DNA from 4 places in the Streptomyces sp. NPDC104761 genome. Region 2 is predicted to be linked to each of the others. Evidence: riboswitches for the same ligand, from Rfam matches in the RefSeq annotation. Region 2 holds a riboswitch; each other region holds the start of a gene.
The links. A riboswitch is a leader RNA that binds a small molecule or an ion and turns the genes downstream of it on or off. The one in region 2 is predicted to bind S-adenosylmethionine.

Region 1 (7,314 bases), on a different contig from region 2:
TGGTCGTCCTTTGTGACGGGGTGAGAGGGAGAGAGGCGTGGGGGGGGAGATCCGGGGGTACGGCGGTTCAGAGGACCTTGCTGAGGAAGTCCCTGGTCCGTTCGTGTTGCGGGTTGTCGAGGACCTCGGAGGGCGGGCCCTGCTCGACGATCCGGCCGCCGTCGATGAAGACGACCCGGTCGGCGATCTCGCGGGCGAAGCCGATCTCGTGGGTGACGATGACGAGGGTGGTGCCGCTGGTCGCCAGGTCCTTGATGACGGCGAGGACCTCACCGACGAGTTCGGGGTCCAGGGCCGAGGTGGGCTCGTCGAAGAGGATCACGCCGGGGCGCAGGGCGAGCGCGCGGGCGATGGCCACCCGCTGCTGCTGGCCGCCGGAGAGCTGGCGTGGGTAGGCGCCGATGCGCTCGCCGAGGCCGACCCGTTCCAGGAGTTCCTTGGCCAGGGCCTGGGCCTCCGGCTTGCCGAGCTTTCCGGTGGCGGCCGGGGCCGCGGCCACGTTGTCCAGCACGGTCAGGTGCGGGAAGAGGTTGAAGTTCTGGAAGACGAAGCCGATCCGGCCGCGCTGGGCCAGGATGGCGCGCTCGCTCAGCTCCTTGAGCCGGCCGCCCTGCCGTTTCACGCCGATCGGCTCGCCGTTGATGCTGACGTGGCCGCGCTCGGGCTTCTCCAGGTGGTTGATGACCCTGAGGAGGGTGGACTTGCCGGAGCCGGACGGGCCGAGGACGACGGTGACCTCGCCGGGGCGGATGGTCAGGTCGATGCCGTCGAGGACCCGGTGGGTGCCGTACCACTTGTGGACGCCGTTGATCTCCAGGGCGGCGGGGGCCGTCGCCACGGTGTCGGTGATGGTCATATCGCGGCCTCCCGGCGGATGCGGGCGCGCAGGCCGGTGAGACCGGTGCGCAGTTTCTGCAGGGGGGTCGGGGGCAGCGCGCGGGTGGCGCCGCGGGCGTAGTACCGCTCCACGTAGAACTGGATCACGGAGACGACGCTGGTCAGGATCAGGTACCAGACGGTCACCACGAGGAGGAGCGGCACGATGTCGCCGGGGTAGGTGGAGCCCATGCTCTGCGCGGAGCCGAACAGGTCGAGCAGCGAGACGTAGAAGACCAGTGAGGTGCTCTTGATCAGGCCGATCAGCTGGTTGACGTAGTTCGGGGTGATCGACCGCAGGGCCTGCGGGAACACGATCCTCCGGAACTGGTAGCCCTTGGGCAGGCCGAGTGCGGCGGCCGCCTCGTGCTGGCCCTGGTCGACGGAGAGGATGCCGCCGCGGACCACCTCGGCCGCGTAGGCGGCCTCGTTGAGGCTCAGGCCGATGACCGCGACGACCATGTCGGTGGCGAGCTTCGACTCGTCGAAGGAGAAGAAGGCCGGCCCGAAGGGGACGCCGATGCTCAACGTCTTGTACAGGGCGCTGAAGTTGTAGAGGAAGAGCAGGACCACGATGAGCGGGATGGAGCGCAGCGCCCACACGTAGGTCCAGCTGACCGCGCGCAGCACGGGGCTCTTCGAGAGCCGGGCCAGCGCGAGCAGGATGCCCCCGAGCAGGCCCAGTACCGCGCTGTAGGCGGTGACTTCGAGGGTGATGACCAGTCCGTCGAGGATGGTCGGCCGCAGGAACCAGTAGCCCCAGCGGTCCCACTGGTAGAAGGGGTTGGTCACCAGTCCGTGCACGAACTGGGTGGCCAGGACCAGGACGACGGCGGTGGCGATCCACCGTCCCGGCCTGCGCAGCGGCTGAACGCGCTGTGCGGCGAGGGGTGGTGACGGTTCGTCGGAGGCGGGCGGTGCCTCGGGGGCGGCGATCGTGGCGCCTGGGGGTTCACTCATGGCGGGCTCCGGCGGAGTCGGACACCCACGTGTCCCACGGCGGGGGCCGCGCACCGGTCCGTGTTCGGGCAAGGCGCGGTGCGCGGGGGCGCGCGGGGCACGGGGCTGGGCGGACGGCGGCACACCGGACGGCCGGTGTTCCGACGGGGACGCTGGGGTGCGAGGCTGCGGGGAACCGGCGGAAAGGCCTGGTCAGACCCGACAGCGGGCACAGCCCGGTGCGGTACACGCGCTACACAGGGCGCTGTTGACACGGAGCAGGTCGACGGCTCGGTCGGCGACGAGCGGGCTCGGGTACGGGCGTACGCAGCCCTCGGCGCGGCGCTGGGCCGTCCTTGAGGCTGCGTACATGTCCGTCACCTGTCACTGTCGTGCCGGCCCCGGAGGGCACTCGCGCTTACCGATTCGTCGCTTGCCGAAACGTCGTCGGTCCGGTCGTCACCTGGGGCACCCCACCGCGGTGCGAGGGTTGCCGGTCAGCAAGCCAGGGCTTGATGCTGACGCTCATGACCGTTCTGGTCCGTAAGTAACGCAGTTGCCCGAACGAATGTCAACGCCTGTCCGACTGGCGAAACGGTTCGGACCTCTCTCACCTGCGCGGACCGCGGGATGCGTCCGCCGCGTGGCCCGCCCAGTCCAGGATCTGGACGGCCGCGCCGGCGGCTTCCAGGCCCTGGCAACGGCCGTGATGGCGGCGGGCGATGCCCTCCAGGTCGAGGTGGGTGCCGAAGGCCGGGTGGGCGGCCAGCCGGCGGGCGTAGGCCCACAGCACCGGGTGGCCGGCGATGGCGTGCACGGCGGCGGCGTCCAGGTGGTTGCGGTGCACGGTGTCGAGTTGCACCAGGGTGACCCACAACTCGATGTCGGCGGCCGTGAGTTGCCCGCCGACCAGGAACTCCACCCCGGTCAGCCGGCGCTCCAGTTCGTCCAGGGCGGCGAGCAGCACCTCCAGCGCCTCGGGGTCGCCGCCCTCGCGTCCGGCCCGCTGTGCGGCCTGCTCGATGTCATCGGCGCACAGCCGCTCGACGGCCTCGATCCCGGCCTCGGCACCGCACGGGTAGAGCCGGGCGACGCCGTCGCCGAAATGCTGGTCCAGGTCGCGCAGGATGTCGCGGCTGTGGGTGCTGACGATACGTCCGGACCAGTCGTCGCTGAACACGGGCGCGAGGGCGGGTCCCGAGTAGTGGTGGGCGCTGGCCTCGTACAGCGGGCGCAGCACCGCGTGGCTGCCGTCGGGACAGTCCGGAACGGCGGGCAGGAAGGTGACGGGACAACAGTCGTCCAGGGCCAGCAGGCTGTGCCCGACGGCGATCCGCAGGCCGTCGGGACAGGCCGTGGAGAGGTGGAGCCGGTAGCGGCGCGGCACGGCGTAGTGGCCGCTGCGCGCGTCACGGCCGATGCGGCCCCGGAAGGCGGGAGCGGTGCGGACGGACGGCAGGGCGGCGAGTGGAGTGATGGACATGCGTCTCCCCGAGGCGGGCGCGCGGACGTACGCGCGGCGGAAGCGTTCGTCGGTGGGTTATCGGCGGATTCCGGTGAGTCCTTGTGGACGGGCGCCCGGCTCGTACGGCCGGGGTCGGGCACCCGGCTCGTACGGCCGGGGTCGGGCACCCGGCTCGTACGGCCGGGGTCGGGCGCTCAGCCTCTGCGGCCGGTGGCGCCGCACATCCGCAGCAGGTCGAGGTGGCGGCGGGAGGTGAGCAGGGGGGCCGTCCAGGGCGCGGGGCTCTCGCGGCGCTGTCTGCCGGTGAGCGTGCGCAGGCGACCCATCTTTCCCTACCTTTTCACTAGGATTCTCCCACCTGGAGTGTCGATCGGCCTCCGCCCGGCGTCAAGGGGGCGTCCACGCCTGGGACACCCGGCCCCGACTTGCCGCCGCGCGGGCGGGGCGGTGCGCTGGTGGCGGAGGCCGAGTGACAGGAGCCGGAGCCGATGACCGAGCCCCCGGGTCCCGGGCCGGTGCCGGGCGCCGTGCGCGAGACCTTCGCGTTCCGCTGCGAGCGGTGCGGCCACGGCTGGGAGGCCGTCTTCCAGGCGGTGTTCTTCACCGACCCGGTCGCCGACCCGGAGCTGCAGAGCACCCTGGAGTACGTCGACGAGGCCGGCCGAGCCGTGCCCTCGCCGCTCACGGACGCGGTGTGCCCGCGCTGCGGCAGCCGACGGGTGCGGGTCACGGCGGCCTGATCACGACGCTCACCCGAATGGCACGTGCGGGTGGTCGGAGCCTGCGGCCGGTGGTGGCGTGGAGGGACGCAGCGACGTCGTCCGGCGTCGTCCGGCGGAAGGGGCGCACCGGCGCCGCCCGCCCAGTGCCGTACCGCGTCCCCGAGGAGGCAGTCGCGATGACCCGTCCGTCCCGACCCGCGCGTGTGCTCGCCACGGCCCTCGCGGCGGGGACCCTGCTCGCCACGGCGGCCTGTTCGGACGGCAGCGGCTCCCCCGAGGCCGCGGCCGTCTCGCCCGCCGCCGAGCGCTCCCCGGCCCCGTCGCGCACCCCCACCCTCACCGGCCCCGGGGCGCAGGCCGCGCTGATCACGCCGGCCGACATCGAGGACGACTGGCAGCTGGCCAACGACGCGGCCACCTGGCGCAACCAGATGCTGGTCGGAAAGGTCGACGTCGCCCAGTTCCTCAACGCCAAGTCGGACGCCGCCGACTGCCAGCGGCTGCTGGACAGCCTCTACTCCGACACCCTGCTGGGCCGCGCCACCGGCGCCTCCGGGCTGCGCGGCTTCACCTCGGAGGACTCCCGGCTGCTGTACCAGGTCGGCGACTACGGCCAGCCGACGATGGACGCCACCATCAAGTGGCTGAAGAAACTCCCCAGCGAGTGCAACCAGTTCACGGCCACCGGCTCGGACGGCAGCAAGCGGACCGTCCAGGTCGTCGAGTACAAGGAACCGCCCAAGGCGGGCGACAACCTGGCGGCGCTCACGGTCACCGTCCAGGGCACCTGGGACGGGCAGGCCGCCACGACCACCCTCGACGTCGCGGTGCTGCGCGTCGGCGCCTCCGGGGCCGCGGTCACCAACGGCGGCCTCTCGGGCGTCGACCACGACAGCACCGCCCTGGCCGTGCAGAACGGCGCCAAGCGCCTCAAGGACGTACTCTCCGGCAAGACCCCGGCACCGCTGCCGAGCCAGTTCGAATAGGTCAGCCGGACCGTGGGGGCGCCAACGCGATCTCTGGGTCTTGGAGCGGCTCGGTAGGTGGGCACACACTAGTCGGCCGTGGCAGGTGACCTGTGGACCCCAGTGATTTCGATGGCCGGTGTGACGCCGGAGCCTGACCTGACGTCGCAGGTCACAGCCACTCGTTGAGCGCAGCGACCCGTACGGTCGCCTCACAGCGCACTACCAGGCCACGTCGTCGGCCACCGCGGGCAGGCGCCCGTTCCGGTCCGCCAGTGTCGCGGCGGGCCGGTCGTCGGTGTTCGCGGCGAGCACGAGGCGGGCCGCCGTACGCCAGCGCTCGTAGGTCTCGGGCGCGGCGGTGGCCAGCCGGTGCACGTCGGTCACCCGGAGCCGGCCGCCCAGGCCCGCCGCGCCCGCCGGACGCAGCCACCGCAGCTCGGCACCCCCAAGCGGTGCCGCCGCCCGGTCCGGCACCACCTGCTCGATGCGGGCGAGGTCCGCTGCGGCGGCGGTCGCGTAGAGGGCCAGCGCGACGAGTACGACGGCCATGTGCGCGTCGAGCGCGTTGCCTCCGGCGGGCGGGTAGAGCCGCTCGTAGACCTCGCCGTCGCTCGGCAGGGCCCAGGCGCACAGCCGCCGCGCCCAGTGCAGGCAGTCGGTCAGCGGCGGGGTGCCGGTCGCGGTCAGGACGCGGCCCTCCCAGCGCAGCAGGTGCCCGGGCACGTCCGGCGACGGCGGGTACAGCGTCCGGTCCTCGGAGATCCGCGGCAGCATGTCGATCCTGACCGTCGCGCCCGGGAACCGGGGCGGAGACCCCTGCGTGCTCAGGTGCAGCAGCTGCCGCACTCCGCACGCGGCCACCTCGGGGTCGGTCCAGACGTGGCCCTCCGCGCACTCCAGGTGCGCCTCGCGTCCGTCGGCCACCAGCGTCAGCCCTGCCGTGCGGCCGCAACGGGGGCAGAACAACGGCACATCAAGCACGTCGTCGATCAGATCGCCGTACTTCGTCACGACGATCTCGCCGGCGACCAGCACCCGGACCAGTCCCTGCACGCGTCTCCCTCCGAGCGGGCCGACGGTCACTGTCGCCGTCGATGGTCACACATCCGCACGGCACCGACCCGACTCCGCCCCGTGTGAAACGCGCCGCTCAGAGGTCCGTTGCGCCCGGACAGTGGTGACGAAGTACGCGGAGTACGCGCTCGTCACAGCCCTGACGTCCCACAACGAGCTGTCCACGTCGGTCAGGACGACCATCACCCTGTCCTCGGTTGAGCCACGTGCTTCGGCGTCGATCAGCCGGCCGCCACTGCTTCGGCTGTATCGCGTGACAAGCGGACCGGTCTGCCCTGGCGGCCCCTGCCGTCCACGGGGATCGAAGGCGGGGGGATCGAAGGCGGCCGCCAAAACGGCCGGCGTGGGACGGCCCCGCCCGGCGGACCGTGTCTGCCCGGGTCAGGGCGTCAGGACGATCCTGCCGAACACCTCGCCCGCGTCCATTGCGCGGTGGGCCGGCACCGCCTGGTCGAGTGGCAGCGTCGCGTGCACGACCGTGCGCAGGTCCCCGCGCGCGGCATCGGCGAACTGGGACGACCGCACGGCCTGCCGGTCGGGTCCGGGCACCGTGTCGGAGCTGAAGGTGGCGAACGACAGTGACCTGCGGAAGGCGTCCATCAGCCGGGTGCCGAAGTCCGCCGGCGGCTGCCCGCCGACCACGCCGACGGCCACGTACCGCCCGTTGGCGTTCAGCCTGTCCAGGAAGAGGGGAAGCTGGGGACCCCCCACGACGTCGATCACCACGTCGAAGCCCGACGGTGCGTCCGGGCCGCCCTCGCCGGAGCGGCCGACGACATGGGTCGCGCCCAGGTCCCGCAGGCGGCCGCCGCGCTCCGCCGACGACGTGGTGACCGCCACCGCGCCCGCACCGCCCCTGGCCGCGAGCTGGACCGCCGTGATCCCGATGCTGCCCGCCGCACCGCGCACGAGCACGGTCTCGCCGGGCGCGAGGCGGGCGCGGTCCAGGGCGAAGTGGGCGACCACGCCGGAGCCGCCGAGCGTCACCGCGTCCGCGCCGCTCAGGCCGTCAGGCAGCGGAAGCACGTCCTCGACCGAGGCGACGGCCTGCTCGGCATACCCACCCCACAGGCCGGTGAACGCCCACACCCGCCGTCCCATCCACGATCCGTCCACGCCCTCTCCCAGCGCGGTGACGCTTCCCGCCACCTCGCTGCCGAGGAGGTGGCCCTTCCGGAAGCCGTAGGCGGCGAGCGTTCCCCGGCGGATCACGGCGTCCACGCCGCCCACCCCGATCGCCTCCGTGGTGATCCGTACCTGCCCCGGGGCA
Region 2 (7,314 bases):
TCACTGGAAGGCGATGGCGAGTCACCTCGACATCCCCTTCTCAGCGACCAACACCACGATCCTGGTGCTCTCCTCCCTCACCTGCCAGCTCGGCGTGTTCGCCGCCGAGCGCGGGGACGTGAAGAAGCTCCGGGGCTGGTTCATCGTCACCTTCATCATGGGTGCGATCTTCATCGGCGGTCAGATCTACGAGTACACGAACCTGGTCAAGGAGGACGGGATCTCCCTCTCCTCCGACCCGTACGGTTCGGTGTTCTACCTGACCACCGGCTTCCACGGCATGCACGTGACGGGCGGCCTCATCGCCTTCCTGTTCGTCCTGGGGCGCACCTACGCGGCGAAGAGGTTCACGCACGAGCAGGCGACCGCGGCCATCGTCGTGTCCTACTACTGGCACTTCGTCGATGTCGTGTGGATCGGCCTCTTCGCCACGATCTACCTGATCAAGTAGCCGGGCCGGCACCACGCGCCGCAGAAGCGCACTTTCCAGAAGCATCGACGCAGAAGATCCTGACACCGGGGTAATCCGTGAAAAAGCTCTCCGCACGACGACGCCATCCGCTGGCGGCGGTCGTCGTCCTACTCCTCGCGCTGGCATGCACAGGGGGGCTGTACGCCGCGTTCGCACCCGCGGGCAAGGCGCAGGCCGATGAAACATCCCAGTCCCTGACCATCGAGGAGGGCAAGAAGCTCTACTCGGTCGGTTGCGCCAGCTGCCACGGCACCGGCGGTCAGGGTTCGTCCGACGGCCCCAGCCTGGTGGGCGTGGGCGCCGCGGCCGTCGACTTCCAGGTCGGCACCGGCCGTATGCCGGCCGCCACCTCGCAGGGCCCGCAGGTCGTCAAGAAGAAGAACATCTACACCCAGGCCCAGATCGACCAGCTCGCGGCGTACGTCGCCTCGCTGGGCGCCGGTCCCGAGGTCCCGACCTCGGAGCAGTACGGCCCGGACGGTGCCGACATCGCCAAGGGTGGCGAGCTCTTCCGTACCAACTGCGCGCAGTGCCACAACTTCGTGGGCGCGGGCGGTGCGCTGACCAAGGGCAAGTTCGCCCCGAGCCTTGAGAACGTCGCCCCGAAGCACATCTACGAGGCCATGCAGACGGGCCCGCAGAACATGCCGTCCTTCCCCGACACCACGCTGACGGAGAAGAACAAGAAGGACATCATCGCGTACCTGAACGCGGTCAACAGCAGCAACACGGAGAACCCCGGCGGTCTCAACCTGGGCGGCCTCGGGCCGGTCAGTGAGGGTCTGTTCGCCTGGATCTTCGGTCTCGGTGCACTGATCGCGGTCGCCGTCTGGGTCGCCGCTCGGACCGCAAAGGCCAAGAAGTCATGAGTAGCCAAGACATTCCAGAAGAGAACCTGCCCGCTGAGCAGGACCACGCGCACGGCGCCGTGAGCGTCGCGGACGAGAAGGACCCCTTCTCGGACCCGGGTCTGCCGCCCCACGAGCACCGGATCCAGGACATCGACGAGCGGGCCGCCAAGCGGTCCGAGCGCGTCGTGGCCATGCTGTTCACGGTGTCGATGCTGGCCACCGTCGGCTTCATCGCCTCCTATGTGACGATCCCCAAAGACAAGTCGATCTTCGTCTTCCCGCTCGGTCACATCAGCGCGCTGAACTTCGCCCTGGGCCTGACCCTCGGCGCGGCGCTGTTCTGCATCGGCGCGGGCGCGGTCCACTGGGCCCGCACCCTGATGTCCGACGTGGAGGTCGCCGACGAGCGGCACGCCATCTCGGCCCCGCCGGAGGTCAAGGCCAAGGTCCTGGCCGACTTCAAGCAGGGCGCGAAGGAGTCGGCGATCGGCCGGCGCAAGCTGATCCGCACCACCATGTTCGGCGCGCTGACCCTGGTCCCGCTCTCCGGCGTCGTGCTGCTGCGCGACCTCGGCCCGCTGCCCGGCACCTCGCTGCGGCACACGGCGTGGTCGAAGGGCAAGCTGCTCGTCAACATGAACACCAACGAGCCGCTGCGTCCCTCCGACGTCGCCGTCGGCTCGCTGACCTTCGCCAAGCCCGAGGGCGTCGAGGAGTCCCAGGAGGACTTCCAGAACGTGATGGCGAAGGCGGCCCTGATGATCATCCGGCTGCAGCCGGACAACATCAAGGACAAGCGCGAGCTCGAGTGGTCGCACGAGGGCATCGTCGCCTTCTCGAAGATCTGCACCCACGTGGGCTGCCCGATCTCGCTGTACGAGCAGCAGACCCACCACGTGCTCTGCCCGTGCCACCAGTCCACCTTCGACCTCTCCGACGGAGCCCGAGTGATCTTCGGCCCGGCCGGCCACGCCCTGCCGCAGCTGCGCATCGGCGTGAGCGAGGAGGGCTACCTCCAGGCGCTCGGCGACTTCGACGAGCCCGTCGGTCCTGCCTTCTGGGAGCGCGGATGAGCACTACAGAGAACACCGAGTCCCGCGAGCGCGGGAAGGCACCGGCCGGCGAGCGCGTCGCCGACTGGGCCGACGGACGGCTCGGGATCTACTCCCTGGCCAAGTCCAACATGCGCAAGATCTTCCCCGACCACTGGTCGTTCATGTTGGGCGAAGTGTGCATGTACAGCTTCATCATCATCATCCTGACGGGTGTGTACCTGACGCTGTTCTTCCACCCCTCGATGAACGAGGTGGTGTACCACGGCAGCTACGTCCCGCTCCAGGGACAGATGATGTCCGAGGCGTTCAACTCGACCCTGCACATCTCCTTCGACGTGCGCGGTGGCCTGCTCATCCGGCAGATCCACCACTGGGCCGCGCTGATCTTCCTCGCCGGCATGTTCGTGCACATGATGCGCGTGTTCTTCACCGGCGCGTTCCGCAAGCCGCGTGAGATCAACTGGCTGTTCGGCTTCCTGCTGTTCGTCCTGGGCATGTTCACCGGCTTCACCGGTTACTCGCTCCCGGACGACCTGCTCTCCGGCACCGGTGTCCGCTTCACCGAGGGCGCCATCCTGTCGATGCCGATCGTCGGCACGTACATCTCGTACTTCCTCTTCGGCGGCGAGTTCCCCGGCCACGACTTCGTGGGGCGGTTCTACTCGATCCACATCCTGCTGCTGCCGGGCATCATGCTCGGCCTGATGGTGGGCCACCTGATCCTGGTCTTCTACCACAAGCACACGCAGTTCGCGGGTCCCGGAAAGACCGAGAAGAACGTCGTCGGCATGCCGCTGCTGCCGGTCTACATGGCCAAGGCCGGAGGCTTCTTCTTCCTGGTCTTCGGTGTCATCGCGGCCATCGCGGCGACCACCCAGATCAACCCGATCTGGGCCATGGGCCCCTACCGTCCGGACCAGGTGTCCACCGGCGCCCAGCCCGACTGGTACATGGGCTTCGCCGAGGGTCTGGTCCGCTACATGCCCGGCTGGGAGATCAACTTCTGGGGCCACACCCTGGTCCTGGGCGTCTTCATCCCGCTGGTCCTGTTCGGCCTGGTCCTGGGCGCGATCGCGGTCTACCCCTTCATCGAGTCCTGGGTCACCGGCGACAAGAGCGAGCACCACATCCTGGACCGCCCGCGCAACGCCCCGACCCGTACCGCCTTCGGTGCGGCCTGGGTGACCATCTACATGGTGGGCCTGGTCGGTGGTGGCAACGACCTCATCGCCACGCACTTCCACCTGTCGATCAACGACGTGACCTGGTTCGTCCGGATCTTCTTCTTCGCCGGACCGGTGATCGCGTTCATCGTGACCAAGCGCATCTGCCTCGGCCTGCAGCGCCGGGACCGCGACAAGGTGCTGCACGGCCGCGAGACCGGCATCATCAAGCGGCTGCCGCACGGTGAGTTCATCGAGGTCCACGAGCCGCTCTCGCAGGAGCAGCTGCACACCCTCACGGCGCACCACCAGTACGAGCCGGCCCAGGTCGGCCCGGCGGTCGACGAGAACGGTGTCGAGCGCAAGATCAAGGGCTCCGAGAAGCTCCGCGCCAAGCTGAGCAACGCCTACTACGGCGAGGACAACCAGATCCCGAAGCCGACTGTCGAGGAGTACAAGGAGATCACGAGCGGCCACGGCCACCACTGATCGACCGCGTCGCCACGCCATGGTGAGGGGCCCCCGTCCGGGGTACGGACGGGGGCCCTTCGCCGTGCTCGGAGCTGGATAGGGTAGCCCTGAGAACCCCTGTTGCCCGTACGACGATCAGGAGCGGCTTTATGAGCGCTGTGACCCCCGCTGGAGGCGACACCGCGGCGGGCCGTTCCTGGCCCGGGGTACTGAACGCGCTGCTGTACGGACAGGACCAGAGCTCCGACGCGACGGCCTGGGCGATGGACCAGATCATGCGCGGCCAGGCCACCGACGCCCAGATCGCGGGCTTCGTCGTGGCCCTGCGGGCCAAGGGCGAGACGGTCGACGAGATCAACGGCCTGGTCCGCGCCATGTACGCGCACGCCAACGTCATCGAGGTACCGGGCCGCACCGTCGACATCGTCGGCACCGGCGGCGACGGCGCGAAGACGGTGAACATCTCCACGATGTCGGCGCTCGTGGTGGCCGGCACCGGCGCGAAGGTCGTCAAGCACGGCAACCGGGCCGCGTCCTCCGCGTCCGGGGCCTCCGACGTCCTGGAGAAGCTCGGCGTCAACCTCGACCTGACCCCGCAGCGGGTCGCCGAGGTCGCCGAGGAGGCCGGCATCACCTTCTGCTTCGCGATCAAGTTCCACCCGGCGCTCCGGCACGCGGGCGCGGCGCGCGGCCAGCTGGGCATCCGCACGGTCTTCAACATCCTCGGCCCGCTGACCAACCCCGCGCGGGTGCGGGCGCAGGCGGTCGGCGTGGCCGACCCCCGCATGGCCCCCGTCGTCGCGGGCGTCTTCGCCGAACGCGGCCACTCCTCGCTCGTCTTCCGCGGCGACGACGGCCTCGACGAACTGACGACGACCGCCACGTCCCGCGTCTGGATCGTCCGCGACGGCAAGGTGACCGAGGAGACCTTCGACCCCCGTGACGTCGGCATCGACCTGGTCCCCGTGGAGGCGCTGCGGGGCGGCGACCCGTCGTACAACGCGGAGGTCGCCCGCAGGCTGCTGGACGGCGAGCGGGGCCCGGTGCGGGACGCGGTGCTGCTGAACTCCGCCGCCGCCCTGGTGGCCCTCGACCCGGCCGCCGGGACCCTGGCCGAGCAGCTGCGCGCCGGCATGGACAGGGCGGCCGAGTCGATCGACTCGGGTGCGGCCAAGCGGGTCCTGGAGCGCTGGGCGGCGGCGACGAACAGGTAAAGGGGACGCGGTCAGGGGGCCGAGGCGCGGCACGGCACCGCCGGACTCCTCCGCCGTGGCTGATCGCCGCTGCGGCGGACAAGGGATTCCGGCACCGCTACCGACGAAACCGGACCGGCGCCCACCTTGTGCCCCGCCGCAACGGCGAGCAACCGCACACGGCCGTCCCGCCGGTGCCTGACCCGCACGGGCACGGCCATTGCGCAGGAGCCGTCGCTGGTTCTTTCTTTGCGCCGTGTCCTCTACCGATACCGGCCTCTTCCACCGGCCGGTCAAGTCCGTCCGCCGCAACGGCGATCAACCGCACACGGTCGTTCCTGCGGTGCCGGACCGGCGTCGGTGCCTGGCGGTGTCCCGTCATCCGGACAGGAGTTGCGCGGCTGCGATCACCTCACCTACGTTTCTTCCCAGGTCATGAGTGACAGTCATGAGGCCCCGGCCGACTGTCCGGCAACCCTCCGTCCGTGGCGGGGTGCCCCGGGTGAAGACCAGGCCGCAGGCAGCGAGGTCTGCGGCAAGCGCGGACCCCTCGGACACCAGGGGTCCTGGTCGTCGAGGAGTCTCCCGTGAGCAAGCGAATGCGATAGGGCCGCAGAGCCCCGCCTCCGCATCCCCTTTTCCCCTGCCGCTGCTTGAGCGCATCCGCTCGCACGGCGGATCTCACCTGCTCACACGGGAGTTCACCCATGTCCGTCTCCACCGCTGCCGCCGCCCAGTCCGTTTGTGCCCCGCTGCCCGTTCTGGGCCGGGATGTCACCGTCCCGCTCGTCACCGGCGGCGAGGTCACCTACGCCGCCCTCGACTACGCGGCCAGCGCCCCCGCCCTCCAGCGGGTCTGGGACGACGTCGCCGCCTACGCGCCCTACTACGGCAGCGTCCACCGCGGCGCCGGCTACCTCTCCCAGCTCTCCACCGACCTCTTCGAGAACGCCCGCCGGACCGTCGCCGAGTTCCTCGACTGCCGCCCCGACGACCAGCTGGTCTTCACCCGCTCGACGACGGACTCCCTGAACCTGCTGGCCCGTGCCCTCCCCGCCGGCTGCCAGGTCTTCGTCTTCGAGACCGAGCACCACGCCTCCCTGCTGCCCTGGCAGGACGCCCGCGTCACCTACCTCGACGCCCCCCGCACCCCGCGCCAGGCCGTCGAGACCCTGGAACGCGCCCTCGCCGACCGCGACCCGTACGGCCCGGCCCTGGTCTGCGTCACCGGTGCCTCCAACGTCACCGGCGAGCTGTGGCCCGTACGGGAACTCGCGGCCGCAGCGCACGCGCACGGCGCCCGGATCGTCCTGGACGCCGCCCAGCTGGCCCCGCACCACCCCGTCTCCGTGCAGGACCTCGACGTCGACTGGGTCGCCTTCTCCGGCCACAAGCTGTACGCCCCCTTCGGCTCCGGTGTCCTGGCCGGCCGCGCCGACTGGCTGCAGGCCGCCGAGCCCTACCTCGCGGGCGGCGGCGCCAGCCGCAAGGTCACCCGGCGCGAGGACGGGGGAGTGGCCGTGGAGTGGCACGAGAGCGCCGCGCGGCACGAGGCCGGGTCGCCCAACGTCATCGGCGCCTACTCCATCGCCGCCGCCTGCAAGGCGCTCACCGAGGCGGGCTTCGACACGCTGGTCGCCCGCGAGCGGTACCTGATCGAGAAGGTGCGGGCGGGGCTGGCCGAGGTCCCCGAGGTCCGGGTCCTCTCGCTCTTCGGCGACGACGCCCCCCGCGTCGGCGTGATCAGCTTCGTGGTGGACGGCTGGAACAGCTCCCACTTCGCCGCCGCCCTCTCCGCCGAGTACGGCATCGGCGTCCGCGACGGCCTCTTCTGCGCCCACCCGCTGGTCAGGACCCTGCTGGGCTCCGACCCCCAGACCCAGGGCGAGTGCGGGGCGCCGGAGGCGGCACCGGGCGAGAAGTCCCTCAACGCCATCCGGGTGAGCTTCGGGGCGGGAACGCCGGACGAGCACGTGGAGCGCTTCGCGAACGCGGTACGGGAACTGGTGACCGACGGCGCGAAGTGGGCGTACCGCACGGAGGACGGCCGCTGCGTCCCGGCGGTGAGCTGACCTACCTGCTTTTCAGGGGCGCGGGGAACTGCGCGAC
Region 3 (7,314 bases), on a different contig from region 2:
GCTGGATGCGGCTGCCGGAGTCGAATGCAAGGTCGTGCACCTTCTTCGAGACGCCGAGCTGGGTCTGGAGTTCCACCACCGGCACGTTGTACGCGTTCTGCACGATCAGCTTCTGCGCCTGAGCAACCAGCTGCCTGCGCTTCGCGGTGTCCGTGGTCGCGGCCTGCGCGGACAGCGCCGTGTCCAGCGAACTGGGCGGCAGGTGGTAGAAGTTGCCGAGCCGGGTGGAGAAGGAGCTGCGCAGGATGTCGGGATCGGCGCGGGTCGTGTTCCCCCACACCACGTCGAAGTCGCCGGACTGGATCGTGGTGGCGAACTGGGTGACCGGCAGCTGCTTGAGCACCACGTCGACCCCCACCGACTTGAGCTGCTGCTGGACCAGCTCCAGTGCGGGCTGGTTGGTGGCCGCGTTGGGGAACCAGCTGATGGTCAGGGTCAGCTTCTTGCCGTCCTTGGTGCGGATGCCGTCGCTGCCCGCCTTCCAACCGGCCGAATCCAGCAGCGACTTCGCCTTGGCCGTGTCGAGCGCGAGGTCCGAGGAGAGGTCCGTGTAGTCGGGGGTGGTGTGCGCCAGGATGCTGGTCGCCGGCTGGGTGCCGGTCGGGTAGACGGTGTCGGCGATCTGCTTGCGGTCGACGGCGGCCGAGATCGCCTGCCGGACTCTCGCGTCCTTCAGCAGGGGCCGGGAGTTGTTCAGTCCGAGACCGAACACCACGCCGGGGTTGGCCCGGCTCTGGAGGGTGACCTGGCCGCCCTTGAGCGCCGCCTCGTTGGCCCTGCCGACGCTGCTGATCGCGTCCACCTGCCCGGACTGGAGACTGCCGGCCCGCACCCCCGCCTCGGGCACGACCTTGAACACCAGCTTGTTCAGGTAGGCCTCGCCCTTCTTCGACCACAGCGAGGAACCCCAGTCGTACCCGGTGCGCTTGGCCAGGGTGACCGATTGGTTCTGCACGTACTGCTTGAGCACGAAGGGCCCGGACCCGACCACCCCGTCACTGCACTTCTGCTGCGGGCTCTTCTTGACGCTCGCCGAGGACTCGATACCCAGCGAGTGGGTCGAAGTCGCCTGGAGGAACTGGGCGTTGGGCTGCTTGAAGGTCACCTTGACGGTGAGCGGGTCGACCACGGTGGTGCTCTTGACACCGCTCAGGTAGCCCTCGGCGAGGGTGCCCAGGGCGCCGAGGTCCGGCACCGCGTCGAAGTTGTCCTTGACCACCTGCGCGGTCAGCTTCGACCCGTCGCTGAAGGTGACGCCCGACCGCAGGTGGAACGTGAACGTCGTCGCGTCGGCGCTGATGTCCCAGCTCTTGGCCAGCCACGGCACGATCTTGCCGGTCTTCGGGTCCTGGTCGGTGAGGGAGTCCACGAGCTGGCGCACCGAGTAGATGGTGTCGTTGCTGGCGACCTGCTGCGGGTCCACGCAGCCGGCGTCGGAGCCCACCGCGAAGGTCAGGGTGCCGCCGGACTTCGCCTGGCCGCTTCCGCCGCCGGAGCCGTCGTCGCCCGAACCGCACGCGGTCAGCAGGACGCTGGTGGTCAGGAGCGCGGCCAGGGGCGCCCATCGGGAAGGTCTGAAATCCGGAAGTGCAGTCACGGAGGGCTTTCTCCTACTCGTGTCACCGGGGCACGACCGCGCACGGACGTGTGCGGGCATGACGGTGTGTGCGGCCCGGGCGGATCGACTCCCGCCGGGGATGCGCTGTGCGGAAAGGGAGTTGGCATGCGGACGACACCGGGAACCGGTGGCATGCGGGAAGGGCGGCGCGCAGGGGCCGGGGCCGGTGACGGACGTCAGCCGGCGGCAGCCGGGCCGGTCAGGCCCGACAGAGGCAGCTGGTCGAACGCTTCAGATCGATGTGGCGTCGGCGCGAGAGCCGGGAGTACGCCGTGGCGTCGGCGGGGGAGGCAGCGGAGTCGTCGCTGTGCCGCATGCCGAACCTCCCCGTCTCCGGCCCCGGTCACGGGGCCACGCGCTTGCGGGAGTCATCGGTGACCCCGCCGGGCTTTCACCTGGAGCACCCCACCGCGTGGGAGGGTTGCCGGTCAGCGAGCCAGGGCATGGCGCTGACACTCAATGCCGCTGGTGATGCTACGGATCGATTTTGTCGTACGTCAATGCCGCACCGTGACGCCCTGTTCGGGAGAACCTGGCCCATGGGACGGACGGCAGGCTGCGTCCCGGACGGCACCGGGTGGTGGCCGGCGGCACGGTGACGCGCCGCTCCTCCCGTCTCGGTGTGGGAGCGTGCCAGTGGCAACGTCGAGGAGTACCTGAGGGTCTTCGGCCGCCCCGAGCAGCTCGCGGCCTGGCGGGAGAACCGCCCCTACGTCGCCGAAGTCATCGCGTGAACCAGTCGAAGGAGAGCCGCCCATGACCACGTTCCCCACCGCACAGGCCGTGCGGACCACCCCGGAGGGGCTCCTGTGGGAGCCGAGCGAGCGCTGGGTGCGCGGCCGCAAGGGTGACGTCACGGTCGTCGACAGCCGCCACCCCGTCCTCGTCTGGGAACCAGGGGTTCCCGTGCCGCTGTACGCGTTCCCGCGCACCGAGGTACGCGAGGAACTCCTGCGGCCCGCTAAGAACCCGCCGACCGGTACCCACACCGGCTCACGGATCTTCTACGACGTCGAGGCCGACGGCGAACTGCTGGAGAACGCCGCCTGGACCTTCCCGGCCGCCGACCTGGCCGACCACATCGCCTTCGAGTGGTTCCGGCGCGTCGGGCGGGGCCTGGACCACTGGTACGAGGAGGAGGAAGAGATCTTCGTCCACCCCCGTGACCCGCACAAGCGGGTCGACGCCATCCCCAGCAGCCGGCACCTCGTGGTCGAGATCGACGGCACGGTCGTCGCCGACACCCGCCGGCCGGTCCTGCTCTTCGAGACCGGCCTGCCCACCCGCTACTACATCCCGCGCGAGGACGTCCGCCTCGACCTGCTCGAAGCCACCGACCACCACACCGGCTGCCCGTACAAGGGCACCGCCGAGTACTGGTCGTGGCGCGGCGGGGCCGACGTCCCGCCCAACGTCGTCTGGAGCTACCCGGACCCGCTGCCCGCGGTCTCGGCCGTCCAGGGGCTCCTCGCCTTCTACAACGAGGCCGTCGACATCACCGTCGACGGGGAGCGGTTGGCACGCCCCGTCACCCACTTCACCAAGGCGCTCGTGGACCAGCAGCGCACCTGACGGGCAACGACCGCCGCCGTCCCGACCGAGCACGCAGCTCCAGGGCCGGCCGCACCGCGACGGGGCCTGGCACGTCGCCCGACAGCCGGGCCCCGTCGGCCGTCGCACGACGTCCTCTCAGGAGCGGCCGATGTTTCCGCAATGTGAGGGCTGTCCGGAACGTATTGACCGACGGCCTGGACCTCTGCTCAACTCACTTCCCATGACCCCGCGCATGGATCTGACCCGGAGGCGCCACATCGACCTGGCGCACGTCTCCAGCGCGTTCTGTTGTCGTTGATCCGCAAGACGCGTCGCTGATCCACTGAGCGGATCACGCCATCGGCCGGCGTGCGCCCCTCGCGCATGTCCGGAAGGGCCGACGCGCAGCGTCCGCCCCGGCGGTGTCCCTCTCGCGGTGTCGCGGCGACCGCCGCCCGCCCGGGCGCTTCCCCCTTCCGGCTCCCGGATGCCCGGGGCCGTGCGCAGAGCCGCCCCGAGACCGCGAGGGTCCTGCCGTCGGACCCTCGCGCCGCGACCGGCCCGAGCACCCGCCCCGCATCCGTCCCACCGCCGCTCGTCACCCGTTCACCCGACCCTCGGCAACCGGCCGTGCGCCCCATCCTGGAGAAGGACCTCCCCATGCCTCCGACCATCCCCCGGCACTACGGGGTCGACAACTACGACGACCACCCGCGCCGCCTCAACCGTGTGACCGTCGCCGGAGACGTGCCGGTCGGCGTGGACGGCCGGCGCAGCGAGCAACTCGTCGGCGACGCCTCGCACTACAGCAGGGTGCTGGAGGTGGCGGCATGACCGAGGTCAGCCTCGAGAGGCCGGCCGTCGTCCCGGCGGCCGCCGAGACGACGAGCGCGCCCGGACGTGAGGTGTTCCTGCCGCTCGACGCCCGCCGCCGGACCCCGCTGCACACGATCCGCGAGCGGCTGCGCTGGCCGCTGGGCATCTACACGACCCCGGCCGTGATCCTCATCGCCTGGGAGGTGCTGGCCAGGGCCGGCGTGCTGCAGAAGACCTATGCCCCGGCGCCGACCTCCCTCGTCAAGGCCGCCGTCGACCTGTGGCGACAAGGGGTCCTCGGACCCGATCTGGCCATCTCGCTGCAACGCGCCGGCATCGGCCTGGCCGTCGGACTTTCGGTGGGCATCGTCAGCGGGGTGCTGGGCGGGCTGCTGCGCAGCGGCGAGTACCTGTTCAACGGGGTCGTGCAGATCCTGAACACGATCCCGCTGCTGGCGGTGCTGCCGCTGATGATCGTGTGGTTCGGCATCGACGAGCTCACCAAGGTGCTGCTGATCTCCTTCGGCGCCGGCGTCCCGATGTACGTCAACCTCTTCGCCGCGATCCGCGGTGTCGACCAGCGGCTCATCGAGATGGCCCGGACGACGGGGGCGGGCACCTGGCGGCTGGTGACGCGGGTGCTGGTGCCCGGGGCGCTGCCGGGATTCCTGGTGGGCCTGCGGTTCTCGCTCGCGTACAGCGTCCTGGGCCTCGTCGCGGCCGAGACGGTCAACGCCGACAAGGGCCTCGGCTTCCTCATCACGCAAGGGCAGACGTACCTGCAGACCGACCAGGTGTTCGTCGGGCTGGTGATCTACTCCCTCCTCGGTCTGCTCGCCGACCAGTTCGTCCGGGTTCTCGAGCGGGTGCTGCTGCGGTGGCGTCCCAGTTATGAGGCGTCATGAGCATCACCGTCGAGACACAGCTGCGGCAGCAGTCCGGCGCCGTCGCGGAGAAGGTCGTCCGGCGGTTCGGCGACCGGGTCGTCCTGGACCGGCTCGACCTCACCATCGCCGACGAGGAACTGGTGGTCCTGCTGGGCCCCTCCGGCTGCGGCAAGAGCACCCTCCTGCGCCTGCTCGCCGGTCTCGACCGGCCCGACGGCGGCCGGGTGGAGGTCCCGGCCAGGCGCGCGATCGTCTTCCAGGCCGACCGGCTGCTGCCGTGGCAGCGGGTGCTGCGCAACGTCACCCTCGGCCTGCGCGGACCGGACGCCGACCGACGGGCCCTCGACGTACTCGCCGAGGTCGGGCTCGCGGGCCGCGAGAAGGCCTGGCCCAAGGAGCTGTCCGGCGGCGAGGCACAACGGGTGTCCCTGGCACGGGCACTGGTCTCGGAGCCCGAACTCGTGCTGCTCGACGAGCCGTTCGCGGCACTCGACGCGATCACCCGGCTGCGCATGCACGACCTGGTGCGAGCGCTGCGCAGCAAACACCACGCGGCCATGCTGCTCGTCACCCACGACGTCGACGAGGCGATCGCGCTGGCCGACCGCGTCGTCGTCATGAACAACGGACGCATCGGCACCGCCCACCGCGTCGAGCTGTCGGCCGCGGACCGCGAGGCGAGCGTCGCCCGTGAGGAACTCCGCTCCGCGCTCCTCGACGACCTCGGCCTCGCCAACCAGCACTGAATCCAGCCGGCTCCACACGAGTCGTCTCCCCGCTCCCTCCCGTCCCCGGCACAGAAAGCACGTGAGAACCATGCCCACCAGAACCTCCCGCACCGTCGGCGTCCTCGGCCTGCTCGCCCTCGCGGGCCCCCTCGCCGCCTGCGGATCGGAGTCGGAGGCGGCGGCACCGCTCAGCAACGTGAGCGGATCGAGCGCAGACAGCCACCCCGAGTGGAAGAACTACACGTTCACCATCGGTGACAACGGCGGCGACGGCAGCCAGGAGCTGGCGAAGATCACCGGCGTCTTCGACAACGCGCCGTACAAGGTGAAGTTCGCCCGCTTCACCTACGGCCCGCCGCTCGTCCAGGCCGCCGCGTCGGGCGACATCGACCTGGGCAGCGTCGGCGACGTGCCGCCGATCACCGGCGCTGCGAAGGAGTACGGCTTCAAGGTCGTCGCCGTGAACCGTTCCCTGCGGCCCGACCAGGCCAACGAGAACATCATCGTGCCGAAGGGCTCGACGCTGAAGACGCTCGCGGACCTCAAGGGCAAGAAGCTCGCGGTCCCGCAGGGCAGTTCGGCCCACGGTCTCGCCCTGAACGCGCTCACCGGCGTCGGTCTGGGTCCCAAGGACGTGAAGCTGGTCTTCCTGGATCCGGCGGCCGGCGCCACGGCGTTCAACACCGGAAAGGTGGACGCCTGGTCGATCTGGAACCCGCAGTCGGCCATCGCGGTGAAGAACGGTGCGCGGATCCTGGCGAAGGGGCTCCCGCCCATCGACCAGACGAGCAGCTACTACGTCGCGAGCGAGAAGTCGCTGAACGACACGACGAAGCGGGCGGCCCTCACGGACGTCCTCGAGCGGCTGGCCCACGAGTTCGCCTGGGCCGTCCAGCACGAGGACAAGTACGCGCAGGCGATATCCAGGGAGGAGGGCATCCCCCTGGCCGACGCGAAGGCCTCCCTCAAGACCTTCGAGACCCGCGTGACCCCCGTGGAGAAGCCGGACATCACGGCCGAGCAGAAGCTCGCCGACGCCTTCCTGGGGGCGGGCCAGATCACCAAGACGGTCGACGTCGCGTCGGTCACCGACAACCTCCTCCCGGCCGGTTACGACAGCTCGAAGCTGGAGGCCGGCTCATGAGCCCCGCCGGCCGCGCAGGAGAGAGACCACGCCGGCTCCACCTCAACGCCTTCCTCATGGAGGCCGGCCACCACGAGGCCGCCTGGCGGCTCCCGCAGAGCGACCCGCGGGCGGACTTCGACCTGGGGCACTGGAGCGAGCTGGCCCGGCTGGCCGAGAGCGCCAAGTTCGACTCGCTCTTCCTCGCCGACGGCCCGGCCCTGAACGGCACCGGCGAGTTCCGGCCGCCGGGCCAGCTCGAACCACTGACGCTGCTGACCGTGCTGTCCCAGGCGACCAGCAGGATCGGCCTCATCGCGACCGTGTCGTCCACGTACAACGAGCCCTACAACCTCGCCCGCCGCCTCGCCTCCGTCGACCACGTCAGCGGCGGCCGCGCCGGCTGGAACATCGTCACCTCGGCGGGCGCCGACGAGGCGGCCAACTTCGGCCTCGTCGACCGTCCCGGCCACGCCCTGCGCTACGCCAGGGCCGACGAGTTCCTCCAGGTCGCCAAGGCGCTCTGGGACAGCTGGGAGTCCGAGGCCGTCGTGGCGGACAAGGCCACCGGCCGGTACGCCGACCCGGCCCGGCTCCACCGGCTCGACC
Region 4 (7,314 bases), on a different contig from region 2:
CCTCGCCTTCTCCCGCGAGTACGGCCTGCTGCCCGTCACCACGTCAGCCTCCCAGGCGATGACCGACTCCACCCGGCCCGAGGACAAGCAGCTGCGCCCCTTCCTGGAGCAGCTGCCCACCTCGCAGCTCTACCCGGCGGGCAAGACCTCCTGGGCCGCGATCAGCGCCGACATAAAGAAGCAGATCGGTGCGGCGGTGAGCCCGACCGGCGACCCCACCGGGGTCCTCACGCGTATCCAGGCCGAGGCGGCGACGGCCGACAGCCGTACGCTCGGGACCCGCTGAGCGTTACGGTTCTCGCCATGGACCGGCACGAACTGGGCGCGCGCGAGCAGGCCATCCTCGCCCTCGAACGCCGGGGCTTTCCCAGCCCCGGCGCGAAGGAACGCGCGATACGCGAGGAACTGGACCTGGCTCCGGTGCGCTACTACCAGCTCCTGAACGCCCTGCTCGACGACGAGGGGGCCCTGGCCCACGACCCGGTGACGGTGAATCGGCTGCGGAGGGTACGGGACGCGCGCCGCTCGGAGCGCTGAGCCGGGAATTCGCGCCCCCGCCGCCCCCACCCGTCCCGTCCTCCAGGGGGCTGCGCCCCCTTCGGCCCCCGTTCGGTGGAGACGGATGTGCGGGCCGGTGGGGGCTGGTCGCGCAGTTCCCCGCGCCCCTCACGGGACGTTGCTCGGATAGTGTCGGCCCATGGGAACCCACATCACGGAACCCCTCCCGACGCCGCGCACCGCCGCCGGGCGTGACGGCCTCGCCGCGCTCCTCGCGCGGCCCGGCTCCGCCCTCGTCGGTCTCGACTTCGACGGGACACTCGCGCCGATCGTCGCCGACCCCGAGCAGGCGCGGGCCCACCCGGACGCCGTGCCGGTGCTGGCCGCGCTCGCCCCGAAGGTGGCCGCCGTCGCCGTCGTCACCGGCCGCCCGGCCGAGGTGGCCGTCCGCTACGGCGGCTTCGCGGACGTACCCGGCCTGGAACACCTCGTCGTCCTCGGCCACTACGGCGCCGAACGCTGGGACGCGGCGACCGGCGAGCTCACCGCCCCGCCCCCGCACCCCGGCATCGCCGCCGTCCGTGCCGAACTCCCCGCCCTCCTCGACCGCGCCGGCGCCTCGCACGGCACCTGGATCGAGGAGAAGGGCCGGGCGATCGCGGTCCACACCCGCCGCGCACCCGACCCCCAGGCCACCTTCGAAACCCTCCGGGCCCCCCTCACCGACCTCGCCACCCAGCACGGCCTGATCGTCGAACCGGGCCGCCTCGTCCTGGAACTCCGTCCCCCGGGCATGGACAAGGGCGTCGCCCTGCGCGAGTACGCACGGCACATCAACGCCGGCGCGATCCTCTACGCCGGCGACGACCTGGGCGACATCCCGGCCTTCGCCGCCGTCGAGAAACTCCGCGAGGAGGGCGTCCCCGGCCTCCTGGTGTGCAGCGGCAGCACCGAGGTGACAGAGCTGGCGGACAGGGCGGACGTGGTGGTGGACGGTCCGGAGGGAGTCGTACGACTGCTGAGAAGCCTGGCCGCGCTGAGCGCTTCATGACGGGTAACGCCCCTACTAGAGCGCCCCGTGAGGGGCGCTGGGGGTCCCCCCGGCCGAAGGCTGGGGGAGGAACTGCGCGACCAGCCCCCACCGGCGCGCAGATCCGTCGCTACCGAACCGACCCGCCCAACGCCTCAAGCTGCTCCAGGAACCAGGCCGCCGGCGGCAGCGCCGTAGCCGCCGCGGCCAGCTTCTTGCAGCGCTCCGCCCGCTCCTCCACCGGCATGGCCAGCGCCAGCGCCAACGCGTCGGCCGTCCCCCCGATGTCGTACGGGTTCACGACCACCGCGTCCTCACCCAGCTCCTCGTACGCCCCGGCCTCCCGCGACAGCACGAGCACGCACCCCTCGTCCGACACCACCGGGATCTCCTTCGCCACCAGGTTCATGCCGTCCCGGATCGGGTTCACCAGCGCCACGTCGGCGAGCCGGTACGCCGCAAGCGACCGTGCGAAGTCGTCCTTGACGTGCAGCACCACCGGCGTCCAACCCGCCGTCCCGTAGGCGGAGTTGATCTCGTCAGCGACCCGCTGGACCTCCGCCGTGTAGTCGCGGTACACGGACAGGTCCTGCCGCGACGGATACGCGAACGCGACGTGCACCACCCGCTCCCGCCACTCGGGATGGTCGTCGAGCAGCTGCCGGTACGCGAGCAGCCCCCGCACGATGTTCTTCGACAGCTCCGTCCGGTCGACCCGGACGATCGTCCTGCGCCCCTCGCCGCCGATCTCCTCCCGCAGCGCCCGCATCCGCTCGTCCACGTCCGGCTCGTGCGACCGCTTCCGCAGGAAGTCCGCGTCGGCACCCAGCCCGTGCACCCCGATCCTGGTGTCCGATGAGGGAATGCCCGGCCCCAGCACCGCATGACAGCAGTCCACGAACGCGTCCGCCCACCGCCGCGTGAGGAACGCCGCGTGGTCGGCGCCCAGGATCCCGCTGAGCAGCTCCGCCGCGATGTCGTCGGGGAGAAGCCGGAAGTAGTCCGGCGGCGCCCAGGGGGTGTGGGAGAAGTGGCCGATGCGCAGGTCCGGCCGGAGCTGCCGCAGCATCCGGGGCGCGAGCGCCAGGTGGTAGTCCTGGATGACCACCACCGCTCCCTGGCCGGCCTCCTCGGCCAGCGCCTGCGCGAAGGCGCGGTTGTAGGCCTGGTAGGACGCCCACTGCCGGCGGAACTCCGCGTCGAAGACCGGTTCCAGCGGGGTCTGGTACAGCATGTGGTGGACGAACCAGAGGACCGAGTTCGCGACGCCGTTGTACGCGTCGGAGAACACGTCGGCGGCGATGTCGAGCATCCGGACCTGCTGCCCGCCGGTGTCCCCGGCCGGCAGCCGGCCGCCCTCGGCCCGCCGTACCGCCTCCCGGTCGCCGTCGCCGAGCGCTGCGCACACCCACACCGCGTTCGCGTCCGGGCCGATCGCCGACAGACCCGAGACCAGCCCGCCGCCGCCTCGTTTGGCGTACAGGGAACCGTCTTCACGTCGTGCGTACGAGACCGGGCCGCGGTTCGAGGCGACCAGCACCTCGGCACCGCCGGTGGAAGCCATGGGGGAAGCCATACGCCACAACCTAGCCCGGCCCGTAAACGCTCAAACGTACGGACGTGCCCGACGCGCCGCCGTATACGGCCGTACGACGAAGTCACGCCACGACGTCACCGACGTCACCGGCGTCACCGGCGTCACGCCACGACGTCACGCCACGACGTCACGCCACCTTGCGCTCCGCGTACTCCGTGATCTCCACCATCGGCGGCCGTTCCTCCGTGTCCACGGAGTACGTCCGCGGCTCGAAGCCGTCCTCGCCCCGCTCGAACTGGGTGAGGGAGGGCCGGATCAGGTGGCCGCGGGCCAGCCGGAGCTGGGCCGTGCGGTAGATCGCGGCGGACATCCGGCCGAGGGCCTGGCCGTCCTGGTGGCGGTGCTTGCGGACGCCGACGTCGACCTGGGCGAGGGCGTCGAGGCCCACCAGGTGCAGGGCGTCGACCAGCATGCCCAGCTCCACGCCGTAGCCGACCGGGAAGGGCAGCTGTTCGAGGAGCGAACGGCGGGCCGCGTACTCGCCGCCGAGCGGCTGGACGAAGCCGGCCAGCTGCGGCCAGTGCATGTTCAGCAGCGGGCGGGCCATCAGCTCGGTGACCCGGCCGCCCTGCCCGGCGGCGCCGCCGAGCGGGCGGTCGTACATCGCCTTGACGAGGTCCACGCCCGGGTCGGTGAGGAGCGGGCCGACGATGCCGGTGACGAAGTCGGAGGAGAACTCCCGCAGGTCGGCGTCGACGAAGCAGACGATGTCCCCGGTGGTGACCAGGAGGGAGCGCCACAGGACCTCGCCCTTGCCGGGGACGGCGGGGATGCGGGGCAGGATCGCGTCGCGGTGCACGACGCGGGCGCCGGCCGCCGCGGCGACGGCCGCCGTGCGGTCGGTGGAGCCGGAGTCGACGACCACGATCTCGTCGACGAGCGGCACCTGCTGCATCAGGTCGTGGCGGATGATCGCGACGATGTCGCCGACGGTCTCCTCCTCGTTGAGCGCGGGCAGCACGACGCTGACCGTCTGCCCGGAGGACCGTTTGGCGGCCATCACCTTGTGCAGCGGACGGTCGGTTACGGACCAGGAGCGGGTGGCCAGCCAGCGCTCGACTTCTTCCAGCACGGTCAGCGGCTCCTCACTGTCACGGTCACACGACGACGTGTGATCCATCTCGCGGTTCGGACGACTCCCTCAACTGTCCTGGCCTTCGGTTACAGTCTTGAACAACGCCGATGACCATCGCATGTCCTGGGGTCACCCGACGTTGACAACCGCATACCGCTCATCCAGAGGGGCAGAGGGAAACGGCCCGTTGAAGCCCCGGCAACCCTCCAGTCGGTACTCGTAGATCACTGTCGATCACCGCGAGGCTCCCGGCTAGGGAAGGTGCCAAATCCGTCTCACGACGAGATGCGTCGTGAGGAAGATGAGGAGAAAGGGCCTCGCCTCACATGGCTGTGCAGACTGTTGCAAGCACCACGGATTCCACCGTAGACCTCGGTCCCGCCGCCGCCCTGAGCTGCCGCGAGTGCGGTCACCGGGTGCCGCTCGGCCCGGTGTTCGCCTGCGAGGAGTGTTTCGGCCCGCTGGAGATCGCCTACGACTTCTCGGCCTACGACACCGAGGAACTCCGCAAGCGGATCGAAGCGGGTCCCGCGAACATCTGGCGCTACGCGCCGCTGCTGCCCGTCCCCGCGGACGTGGCGACCAAGCCGAACATCAACCCCGGCTGGACCAAGCTCGTCAAGGCCGAGAACCTGGCCCGCGAGCTCGGGGTCACCGGCGGCCTGTACGTGAAGGACGACTCCGGCAACCCGACGCACTCCTTCAAGGACCGCGTCGTCGCCCAGGCCGTCGAGGCCGCCCGCGCCTTCGGCTACACCACCCTCTCCTGCTCCTCCACCGGCAACCTGGCCGGCGCGGTCGGTGCCGCGGCCGCCCGGGCCGGCTTCCGCTCCTGCGTGTTCATCCCGCACGACCTGGAGCAGGGCAAGGTCGTCATGGCCGCGATCTACGGCGGCGAGCTCGTCGGCATCGAGGGCAACTACGACGACGTGAACCGCTTCTGCTCCGAGCTGATCGGCGACCCGGCCGGCGAGGGCTGGGGCTTCGTCAACGTCAACCTCCGGCCGTACTACGCGGAGGGCTCCAAGACCCTCGCGTACGAGATCTGCGAGCAGCTCGGCTGGCAGATCCCGGACCAGCTGGTCGTCCCGATCGCCTCGGGCTCGCAGCTCACGAAGATCGACAAGGGGCTGCAGGAGCTGATCAAGCTCGGTCTCGTCGAGGACAAGCCGTACAAGATCTTCGGCGCCCAGGCCGAGGGCTGCTCGCCGGTGTCGGTGGCGTACAAGGAGGGCCACGACGTGGTCCGCCCGCAGAAGCCGAACACCATCGCCAAGTCCCTCGCCATCGGCAACCCGGCCGACGGGCCGTACGTCCTCGACATCGCGCGGCGCACGGGCGGAGCGGTGGAGGACGTCACCGACGAGCAGGTCGTCGACGCCATCAAGCTGCTCGCGCGGACCGAGGGAATCTTCGCGGAAACCGCCGGCGGAGTGACGGTTGGAGTCACCAAAAAGCTCATCGAGAATGGGTTGATTGATCCGGCGAAGTCGGTCGTTGTACTCAACACCGGTGATGGACTGAAGACGCTGGACGCGGTGGCGGGGACCGGGCTCACCGCGACCATTCGCCCGAATCTGGAGTCTTTCCGCGAGGCCGGGCTCGCCTGAGTCCCCCCGAGAAATAGGGCGCCGCCCAGAGGTGCCGCCCGGACCGGAGGTAAAAACGTGAGCGTCACCGTTCGCATCCCCACCATCCTGCGCACCTACACCGGGGGCCAGGCCGAAGTCGCCGCCGAAGGGACCACCCTCGGCGAGGTCATCTCGGACCTGGAGAAGAACCACACCGGTATCTCCGCGCGGGTTCTGGACGACCAGGGCAAGCTGCGCCGGTTCGTCAACGTGTACGTCAACGACGACGACGTGCGCTTCGAGCAGGGCCTGGAGACGGCCACCCCGGACGGCGCCGGCGTCTCCATCATCCCGGCCGTCGCCGGCGGCTGACCTGCGGCCCCGCTTGACAGGCTGATCGAATGACCGAACATTACCTTCGGTAACGCCGATCACCGACTGTTCATCCGATTGCCCCCTCCGTGAGAGAAGCGGAGGGGGCAATTCTGTGTGGTTGAGCGCGGTACAGTTGGGGAACACGGTCCCGATCTCCAGGTCGGGGGCCCCGTATTCGATACCGCGAGCCCGACAAGAAGCAGCCAAAGTGCCCGGGTTATATGCGGCTTTTGTGGTCTTTATGGGGCCCGACTTGCCCTGAATTCGGCCGAATTCTTACCACATTCCGGACCCCTTCCCTCGAGAATTCTCGTCCGATTGACCTGTTGCAGACGGCAGTTGGACAGATACATTCAGCCGCGGTCGACGCGTTCCGGCGCACGCCCCCAACCAATGGGGGGTGAGGTCTGACCCGGATCCGCGAAGTGTGGATCTGTGCAAGGGCCAGTAATAGGGGAGTTAGGCATGGCTCAGGGCACCGTCAAGTGGTTCAACGCGGAGAAGGGGTACGGCTTCATCGCGGTCGACGGTGGTGCGGATGTTTTCGTCCACTACAGCGCGATTCAGATGGACGGCTACCGCACCCTCGAGGAAGGTCAGCGGGTCGATTTCGAGATCTCGCAGGGCCAGAAGGGGCCGCAGGCGGACATGGTCCGGCTGGCGACCAGCTGAAGCACGCGCCGACTGATCAGCGACGTTCTTCTGTACTTGTTCGAAGGGCTCGTGCCTCCCGGGGCACGAGCCCTTCGGCATGTCCCGGCCATGTTCCCGGGCCCCGGTCCTCGAGAGCCGGCTGCGCCCGCCCGTCGCCCGGCCGCCACCCCCCAACGGGCACTCGCTTCGCGAGCGCGCCTTGCACTCTCCTGGGTCGAGTGCTAATCATTGGCGTTAGCACTCTGAAGGTGAGAGTGACAAAGAAGGACCGGGTCGGTGAGGCCCGCGGACCGGGTGGGGCAAGGAACCCACGGGTCGGCGAGCCGTCCGTCGCGGGCGCGGGCGCGGTCCGAAGACTCACCCCCAGTCCTGGAGGGACCACTTCACATGGCCAAGATCATCGCGTTCGACGAGGAGGCGCGGCGCGGCCTTGAGCGCGGTATGAACCAGCTCGCCGACGCCGTCAAGGTCACCCTCGGCCCCAAGGGCCGCAACGTCGTCCTTGAGAAGAAGT

Region 1: another riboswitch for S-adenosylmethionine. It lies ahead of ACZ63F_RS01060 (amino acid ABC transporter permease); the one in region 2 lies ahead of ACZ63F_RS10865 (aminotransferase class V-fold PLP-dependent enzyme).
Region 3: another riboswitch for S-adenosylmethionine. It lies ahead of ACZ63F_RS05035 (putative leader peptide); the one in region 2 lies ahead of ACZ63F_RS10865 (aminotransferase class V-fold PLP-dependent enzyme).
Region 4: another riboswitch for S-adenosylmethionine. It lies ahead of thrC (threonine synthase); the one in region 2 lies ahead of ACZ63F_RS10865 (aminotransferase class V-fold PLP-dependent enzyme).

The regions. Positions count from the first base shown of each region.
Region 1 is NZ_JBVJNZ010000001.1:215,700-223,013, reverse strand. Features, by position in the region: gene ACZ63F_RS01070 (ABC transporter substrate-binding protein) at 1-1, opposite strand, end outside; gene ACZ63F_RS01065 (amino acid ABC transporter ATP-binding protein) at 68-856, opposite strand; gene ACZ63F_RS01060 (amino acid ABC transporter permease) at 853-1,836, opposite strand; SAM riboswitch class IV at 2,225-2,348, opposite strand; gene ACZ63F_RS01055 (glutathione S-transferase C-terminal domain-containing protein) at 2,426-3,298, opposite strand; gene ACZ63F_RS01050 (hypothetical protein) at 3,475-3,606, opposite strand; gene ACZ63F_RS01045 (hypothetical protein) at 3,769-4,020, shown strand; gene ACZ63F_RS01040 (hypothetical protein) at 4,179-4,988, shown strand; gene ACZ63F_RS01035 (hypothetical protein) at 5,190-6,023, opposite strand; gene ACZ63F_RS01030 (zinc-dependent alcohol dehydrogenase family protein) at 6,426-7,314, opposite strand, start outside.
Region 2 is NZ_JBVJNZ010000003.1:242,525-249,838, forward strand. Features, by position in the region: gene ctaE (aa3-type cytochrome oxidase subunit III) at 1-451, shown strand, start outside; gene qcrC (cytochrome bc1 complex diheme cytochrome c subunit) at 529-1,341, shown strand; gene qcrA (cytochrome bc1 complex Rieske iron-sulfur subunit) at 1,338-2,396, shown strand; gene qcrB (cytochrome bc1 complex cytochrome b subunit) at 2,393-4,030, shown strand; gene trpD (anthranilate phosphoribosyltransferase) at 4,162-5,226, shown strand; SAM riboswitch class IV at 5,637-5,753, shown strand; gene ACZ63F_RS10865 (aminotransferase class V-fold PLP-dependent enzyme) at 5,913-7,277, shown strand.
Region 3 is NZ_JBVJNZ010000001.1:1,103,492-1,110,805, forward strand. Features, by position in the region: gene ACZ63F_RS05030 (ABC transporter substrate-binding protein) at 1-1,597, opposite strand, end outside; gene ACZ63F_RS05035 (putative leader peptide) at 1,818-1,934, opposite strand; SAM riboswitch class IV at 1,969-2,082, opposite strand; gene ACZ63F_RS05040 (DUF427 domain-containing protein) at 2,375-3,190, shown strand; partial or broken gene ACZ63F_RS05045 (TauD/TfdA family dioxygenase) at 3,824-3,985, shown strand; gene ACZ63F_RS05050 (ABC transporter permease) at 3,982-4,872, shown strand; gene ACZ63F_RS05055 (ABC transporter ATP-binding protein) at 4,869-5,600, shown strand; gene ACZ63F_RS05060 (aliphatic sulfonate ABC transporter substrate-binding protein) at 5,671-6,726, shown strand; gene ACZ63F_RS05065 (LLM class flavin-dependent oxidoreductase) at 6,723-7,314, shown strand, end outside.
Region 4 is NZ_JBVJNZ010000002.1:549,234-556,547, reverse strand. Features, by position in the region: gene ACZ63F_RS09035 (extracellular solute-binding protein) at 1-286, shown strand, start outside; gene ACZ63F_RS09030 (DUF3263 domain-containing protein) at 304-537, shown strand; gene otsB (trehalose-phosphatase) at 698-1,549, shown strand; gene ACZ63F_RS09020 (alpha,alpha-trehalose-phosphate synthase (UDP-forming)) at 1,659-3,092, opposite strand; gene ACZ63F_RS09015 (glucosyl-3-phosphoglycerate synthase) at 3,253-4,197, opposite strand; SAM riboswitch class I at 4,355-4,508, shown strand; gene thrC (threonine synthase) at 4,527-5,810, shown strand; gene ACZ63F_RS09005 (MoaD/ThiS family protein) at 5,868-6,143, shown strand; gene ACZ63F_RS09000 (cold-shock protein) at 6,612-6,818, shown strand; gene groL (chaperonin GroEL) at 7,188-7,314, shown strand, end outside.